DNA from 3 places in the Ruegeria sp. YTSA064 genome. Region 3 is predicted to be linked to each of the others. Evidence: riboswitches for the same ligand, from Rfam matches in the RefSeq annotation. Region 3 holds a riboswitch; each other region holds the start of a gene.
What was found. A riboswitch is a leader RNA that binds a small molecule or an ion and turns the genes downstream of it on or off. The one in region 3 is predicted to bind cobalamin.
Positions count from the first base shown of each region.

Region 1: it holds a riboswitch for cobalamin, as region 3 does, so the genes downstream of both, AC2FI7_RS13635 (hypothetical protein) here and AC2FI7_RS02175 (DUF1636 family protein) in region 3, are expected to answer to the same signal.
Region 2: it holds a riboswitch for cobalamin, as region 3 does, so the genes downstream of both, AC2FI7_RS18180 (DUF4198 domain-containing protein) here and AC2FI7_RS02175 (DUF1636 family protein) in region 3, are expected to answer to the same signal.

Region 1 is NZ_JBXWNK010000008.1:125,850-128,047, reverse strand. Features, by position in the region: gene AC2FI7_RS13645 (DNA polymerase III subunit gamma/tau) at 1-307, opposite strand, end outside; gene AC2FI7_RS13640 (protein-tyrosine phosphatase family protein) at 478-981, shown strand; gene AC2FI7_RS13635 (hypothetical protein) at 985-1,392, opposite strand; cobalamin riboswitch at 1,480-1,700, opposite strand; gene AC2FI7_RS13630 (alpha/beta hydrolase family protein) at 1,822-2,198, shown strand, end outside.
Region 2 is NZ_JBXWNK010000012.1:168,930-171,127, forward strand. Features, by position in the region: gene AC2FI7_RS18175 (aldehyde dehydrogenase family protein) at 1-825, shown strand, start outside; cobalamin riboswitch at 938-1,140, shown strand; gene AC2FI7_RS18180 (DUF4198 domain-containing protein) at 1,307-2,053, shown strand; gene cbiM (cobalt transporter CbiM) at 2,060-2,198, shown strand, end outside.
Region 3 is NZ_JBXWNK010000001.1:435,984-438,181, reverse strand. Features, by position in the region: gene cobW (cobalamin biosynthesis protein CobW) at 1-649, opposite strand, end outside; gene AC2FI7_RS02175 (DUF1636 family protein) at 646-1,026, opposite strand; cobalamin riboswitch at 1,111-1,313, opposite strand; gene AC2FI7_RS02170 (NAD(P)-dependent oxidoreductase) at 1,459-2,198, shown strand, end outside.

The DNA.
Region 1 (2,198 bases), on a different contig from region 3:
CCATCACATCAACGTGGCGGCCTTCCATGATGGCGACGCAATGCTCGCACTGACCGCAGGGTTCGGTGGTGGGTTTACCTTCGCCATCAGGCCCGATGCAATTCATCCCCTTCGCGATGATCCGGGCTGTGGTTGTTTTACCGGTGCCACGAATGCCGGTCATGATAAAGGCCTGGGCGATCCGGTCCGCCTCGAACGCGTTTTTCAGTGTGCGTACCATCGCGTCCTGACCGACCAGATCGGTAAAGGTTTCAGGACGGTATTTGCGGGCAAGAACCTGGTAGGCGGGGCTTGGCGTATCGGTCATGTCTGCTCTGTCGGATTCGAATTACGCCGCAGCGTAGAGGCCCCCGCTGCCCGCGTCCACAGCAAGCCGCGAGGATTTTCATTTTGGATTGCCGTCCGACGCGGTTAATATCGTACAGTCTAAGACCAGCCAGAAAGATTTTCTGATCAGCGTTTCGGGGGGAGCGTAGAATGGCTCAGATTGTTATCCATGCACTTCAAGTGGGCGGGGGCTCGCTTGCGTTAACCTCAATGCCAGGGCGAGGAGGAGACTATTCCGGTGATCTTGATGCGGTTACCGGATGGAAGCCCGGCCTTATTCTGTCAATGACCACTGAGGTCGAGATGATCCTTGATGGCGCCAGGGATTTTGGGGCCGATGTTCGCAGCCGCGCTTGTCGCTGGGTTCATCTGCCAGTCGAGGATTACGGTATACCCTGCAACGACATTGATATGCGCTGGGCGGATGCCAGCGAGTCTGCTCGCCACGCATTGTCGGGTGGAGGCCGAGTACTAATCCACTGCAAAGGCGGATGTGGCCGCTCTGGTATGGCTGTATTGCGCTTGATGGTCGAGTGTGGAGAGCACCCGGACGAGGCATTGAAAAGGTTGCGAGCCTTACGCCCATGTGCAGTTGAAACCGACGCGCAGCTGCGCTGGGCGACTGCGCCTGCCAGTGTCCTGGTAGCCGAATAGCGATCAGGCCGACGGACGGTATTCAGCCTGCGCCCGAGTGTTTCCGCTCAGGGCTAACACTTCCAGCATTGCGCACGGCGGTCGGGACAAGGTGCCTGCAGGGATGGGGCGCGAGTCCGTGCCAAACATCAGGTCTGCATAGCTGTCCAGATGGTCGATCGCGACGTCTGAATCGGCATCACAGAACACTCGGGTTTCTTCCGGACCGGAGCGAAATCGGGCGGTGCATCCACTGGTGCAATGAGTCAGATCGCAGCTTCCTTCGATTCCGAATCCTGCGGTGGTCGTGGGGCCAGCTTTTCCAACCGAATTGGCCAGTGCCCGTGCCATTCGTGCCAAAGCGGGGCAGTTTTTCCCGGTCCGTTGGCAAATTGTTGCCGAGAATTTATGCGTGTTGGTCTTCCAGATCATTCATGCGCCCTCCGCGCAGGGCAGGGGCATCAATCAGGAGGGACAGCATGCATGCGGTCTTGCCCTGCCCGGACACCCCGCCCGAGTTTCAGTTTCGTTTTGATGGCAGGTCTCCTGACTCGCGGGTCATTGCTTTGCCGACCTTCCCGGCCTTCAAGGCCAGTGGCATTTCGACATCGCTCTCCGCTTACAGTTGCGGGGGCAGTCTCGGACTGGGTTCGTTCCGGGTTTATCCGGGCAGAACCGCACCGTGTTCCCTTTTCATCCCGGCCCGGTTGGGCGCGAGAACCATCACGTCATCGCTAGCGGTACAATCGTTCGGGTGTCAAGAAGATTGATCATGGCATGTGACGCACGGTCTAGCCACGTCAACCTTGACTCGGCGCGCCTTGGGTGAACTGATCGGTTCAGTTGATTTCAGAGGGCACCATGTTGGACACACAGCAAGCGGTTGTCACCGAGGACATTCAGTTTCAGTCCGGCCCGGCAATACTGTCGGCCCGGCTCTATCATCCAGTCGCAAAACCGGACAAAGTTGTTGTGATCAACGGCGCAACCGGTGTGCCCCGAGATTACTACCAACATTTCGCAAGTTGGCTTGCAGAAGCGCACGGCATGGCCTGCCTGACTTATGACTACAGGGATTTTGGTCACTCTCTGACAGGCTCACAAAAGCAATCGCGTGTCACCATGGCGGATTGGGCGCTGATCGACATTCCGGCTGCACGGACCGAAATGCGGCGGAGGTTTCCACAGGCCAAGCTTTGGAGTATCGGGCATTCTTTGGGCGGGATGTTTGGTCCGGT
Region 2 (2,198 bases), on a different contig from region 3:
TGCCATCTGACGATTTGCCAAAATGATGTAGCTGAACGGATGATCACGGACGCGCGTGTCGGATTCTTTTCTTTCATCGGATCGGCACGTGTCGGTTGGATGCTGCGCTCGAAGCTGGCGCCGGGGACGCGATGCGCGTTGGAGCACGGCGGAGCGGCGCCAGTTATCATCGATGAGACAGCCGACATTGATGCCATGATCCCCTTGTTGACCAAGGGTGGATTTTATCATTCCGGTCAAGTTTGTGTCTCGGTTCAGCGTGTTTTTGCTCCATCAGGGATGGTGGAAACGGTCGCTCGAAAGTTGGCAGAAGCCGCCTCAGCGCTGAAGGTGGGTGATGCCCGTGACGCCAGCGTGGAATGTGGGCCACTGATCCGTCCGGGTGAAGTTGATCGAGTAGAACAATGGGTAGACGAAGCGGTTGCGGGAGGTGCCCGCGTAATGACAGGGGGTAAACGGCTGGGCCGAACGACCTATGCTCCGACTATCCTTCTAAACCCACCCGCTGATGCGAGCGTGTCCACCTCCGAAATCTTCGGGCCGGTCGTTTGTGTTTATGAATATGATGATCTTAGTGCTGCATACGAAGCTGCAAACGCTCTTCCTTTTGCATTTCAGGCGTCGGTCTTTACCAAATCCCTGGATACAGCAATGCATGCCGTGCGGTATTTGGACGCCACGGCCGTCATGGTGAACGATCATACTGCTTTTCGGGTCGACTGGATGCCATTCGCGGGTCGCCATCAATCAGGGTACAACACCGGCGGTATCGGCTACACCATGCATGACATGACGCAAGATAAGATGGCTGTAATACGGCTGTGAAGAAGCTGTCAGGATCGATCCGATGCTGGTCGAGCGAATGTGGGTACTCTAATTTCGCAAATGGCCCGCTTAGTGACGGAAACGATTGTTGACCGTGCTTTGCATGTTCTGGCATGAACACGCCATGTTCGGCTCCGGGGGATTCCCCTGGAAGCAATAGGGAATGTAGTGCGGTGCTCTTCGCGCCAAATCTGCAACTGCCCCCGCAACTGTAAGCGGCGAGCGCGGCTGACAATGCCACTGGGATATCCCGGGAAGGCCAGCATAGCGCTTTGACCCGCAAGTCAGGAGACCTGCCGAACACGCGCCCTCGGAAAGGGTGCTCATTGTCGGCGACGGGGTGTACGCTGTATCTGTTTGTCTCGGTCGACGAACGGACGCGGGCCCTCCCCAAGTCAAAACCAAATATGTGCCGGGGAAGGCGCGACCTGAGAAGGACTGAGTTTTGAAGAAATTGCTTTTGGCAGCAGCTGCTGCAGTGATGCCTGCGTTTGCGAGCGCTCATTTCCTAATGGAATACACAGAAAACACGATGATCGAGCGACCCGGTGATGTGCCGGTAAAGCTGATATTCTGGCACCCGTTTGAAGCTGGTCATGTGATGACGCTTGAAAAACCGGAAGAATTCTATGTGATCCACAACGGCAATAAAACCGATCTGCTGGACACATTGGAAGAAACCACATTTGACGGCCCAGACAACAGCGCCAAGGCGTTCAAAGGCTCGGTCCCGGTGAAGCGTTCGGGCGACTATGTGGTGGTGACCGTTCCTACGCCTTACTACGAAGAATCTGAGGATATTTATATCCAGCAGATCACCAAGGCCTATCTGAACCGAAATGAACTGCCCACCGACTGGGATCAGCCGCAAGGTCTGGCAACAGAAATCCTGCCGCTGAACAAGCCCTACAACATCATTGCGGGCTCAACTTTCACGGGTCGCGTGCTGAGCGAGGGCAAACCAGTTGCAGGGGTCGAGATTGAGATCGAATACATCGCCGCCGCCCCTGACCTGAAAAGCACGGGTGCCGCTGCACCGACGGTGTCACCGCTGCCAGGTGGTGCGCTGGTAGCGATTTCGGACGAGAATGGCTATTTCAGTTTTGGTGTACCCAAAGCCGGTTACTGGGGTTTCGCCGCTCTGGGCTCTGGTCCGAAAACCGAGCATGAAGGTAAAGAGCTGAGCCAGGATGCCGTGATCTGGATCCGCGCCTGGGATCTGGAGTAAACCCTTATGCACATTGTAGATGGTGCTCTTTCGAACCCTGTCGTAATCGGCGGTGCGATCGCTGCTGCAGGCGGGATTGCAATGGGGCTGAGGTCGCTGGATCTGGATCGCATTCCCACAGCGGGTGTTCTGTCAGCCAGTTTCT
Region 3 (2,198 bases):
CTTCGGCGACTTCGACGACGGGTAGGGGGCGAGGGGCTTTGGCCGCGATGACCTCTTTGGCTTTGGCGACACCTTCGGGACCGGCCAGATCGGGCTTGGTCAGCAGGATGATGTCGGCGCAAGAGATCTGATCTTCAAACACTTCCGATAGTGGCGTCTCGTGGTCGATCGACTCATCGGCGAGGCGCTGGGCGTCTACCGCTTCGACATTGGGTGCAAACCGACCAGCGGCAACCGCTTCGGCATCGGCCAAAGCGATCACGCCGTCGACTGTGATTTTCGAGCGAATGTCTGGCCAGTCGAACGCTTTAAGCAGCGGCTTAGGCAGAGCCAGGCCCGAGGTTTCGATCAGAATGTGATCGGGGCGCGGCTCCAAGGCCATAAGCGCTTCGATCGTGGGAATGAAATCGTCGGCCACAGTGCAGCAGATGCAGCCATTGGCCAGTTCCATGATGTTTTCTGCTGGGCAATCCGGGATTGCGCAGGATTTCAGGATATCGCCATCGACACCCACATCGCCGAACTCATTGACTACAACAGCCAAGCGCTTGCCTTGCGGGTTCTGCATCAAATGCTTGACCAGTGTCGTTTTGCCCGAGCCCAGAAAGCCGGTGATCACGGTGACGGGCAGTTTTTCGAGATTGCTCATTTCAGGGCTCCAATCGGGGGAATACGGGCCGCGCAATTCTTGCGGAAGTGTTCGGGGCGTTCACGCCATTTGACCAGCCCGTCCTCGGTCTGAAGGTACTTGGTGGCACCTTCAATGATGGTTTCGACGTGATCGGTTTCGCTGAGGTGTTCGTAAACGAATGTCCAGCGATCAGGTCCGCCACGCAGCACGATAGAACAGCCCTCATCGCAGTTTGAAAGGCATTCTACTGCTTTCAAGGTGATGCCCTCGGGCAGGGCGGCCTGTTCAAGCGCTTTGTGCAGCAATGTGCCGGGGCGTTGGGCGTCGTCTTCGACGGGTAGGCCGCGACGGCATGTAGTGCAGACCAGCAGCTCGACCGGTGTGGTCTCGGTCATGTCTCTCATCCCCCCAATCCTCTTCGTGGGGGACGGGGTTTCATGCGGGCCGATCAAAGCCCCACACCGGAACACCCCGTCCGGTTTCATCTTCGGGCGTTGGCAGGTCTCCCGGCTTGCGGATGTCAGAGCAGTGCTCTGTCGGATGTCCCGCCTTCCCGGCATTCGCCAGTGGCTTGGGCACCCTCTCCGGTCACGGTCGCGGGGGCGGCTGCGTTTGACGGAAAATCCGCTGACGCATTCCCTTTTCATCTGCTGCTGCAGACACCAACACTTGGCTCTTGGGACAGCATTACCCCCCTTGTCAAGCGAGTCTCGCTCAACAGTGCGTACAGGGGCAAAAAAGCGACCTCTGAGGGTCGCTGGACGGCATGACTTAGGTCAACAGGCGTGTTCGCATGTGCATCGAAAGACGAACAGGGAGAGCGTCATATGAAAGTAGGCTTCATCGGGCTGGGAAACGTGGGCGGAAAATTGTCGGGCTCGCTGCTGCGCAATGGGATTGACCTGACCGTTCATGACCTCAACCCTGATCTTGTGTCTGGATTTGTCGCGCAGGGTGCGAAGGCAGCTGAAAGCCCCGCTCAATTGATGCGGGATTGTGACGCTGTGATTACCTGTCTGCCATCTCCTGCCGCCTCGGACGCGGTAATGCAGGAGATGCTGTCCGAAGTGACATCCGGTAAGATCTGGATGGAAATGTCCACCACCGACGAAGCGGGAGTAAAACGATTGGGTGCTTCGGTGATCGAACGTGGGGGGGCTGCAGTCGATTGCCCGGTATCGGGCGGATGTCATCGGGCGGCTACGGGCAATATTTCGATCTTCGCAGGCTGCGATCGAGAAACATTTGAGCGCATTCTGCCGTTCCTGACGACGATGGGGCGCCGCGTTTTGCACACAGGCGATTTGGGATCGGCCTCAGTGTTGAAGGTGCTAACAAACTATTTGGCAACCGCAAATCTGATCACTTGCGCCGAGGCTTTGGTGACCGCAAAGGCCGCAGGGATGGATCTTGGCACGACCTATGAGGCGATCAAAATTTCGTCGGGCACATCATTTGTGCACGAAACGGAAAGCCAAGTGATTCTGAATGGGTCCCGCGATATTTCATTCACCATGGATCTGGTCAAAAAGGATATCGGTCTGTTTCAGGAGGTCGCCGACCGCGC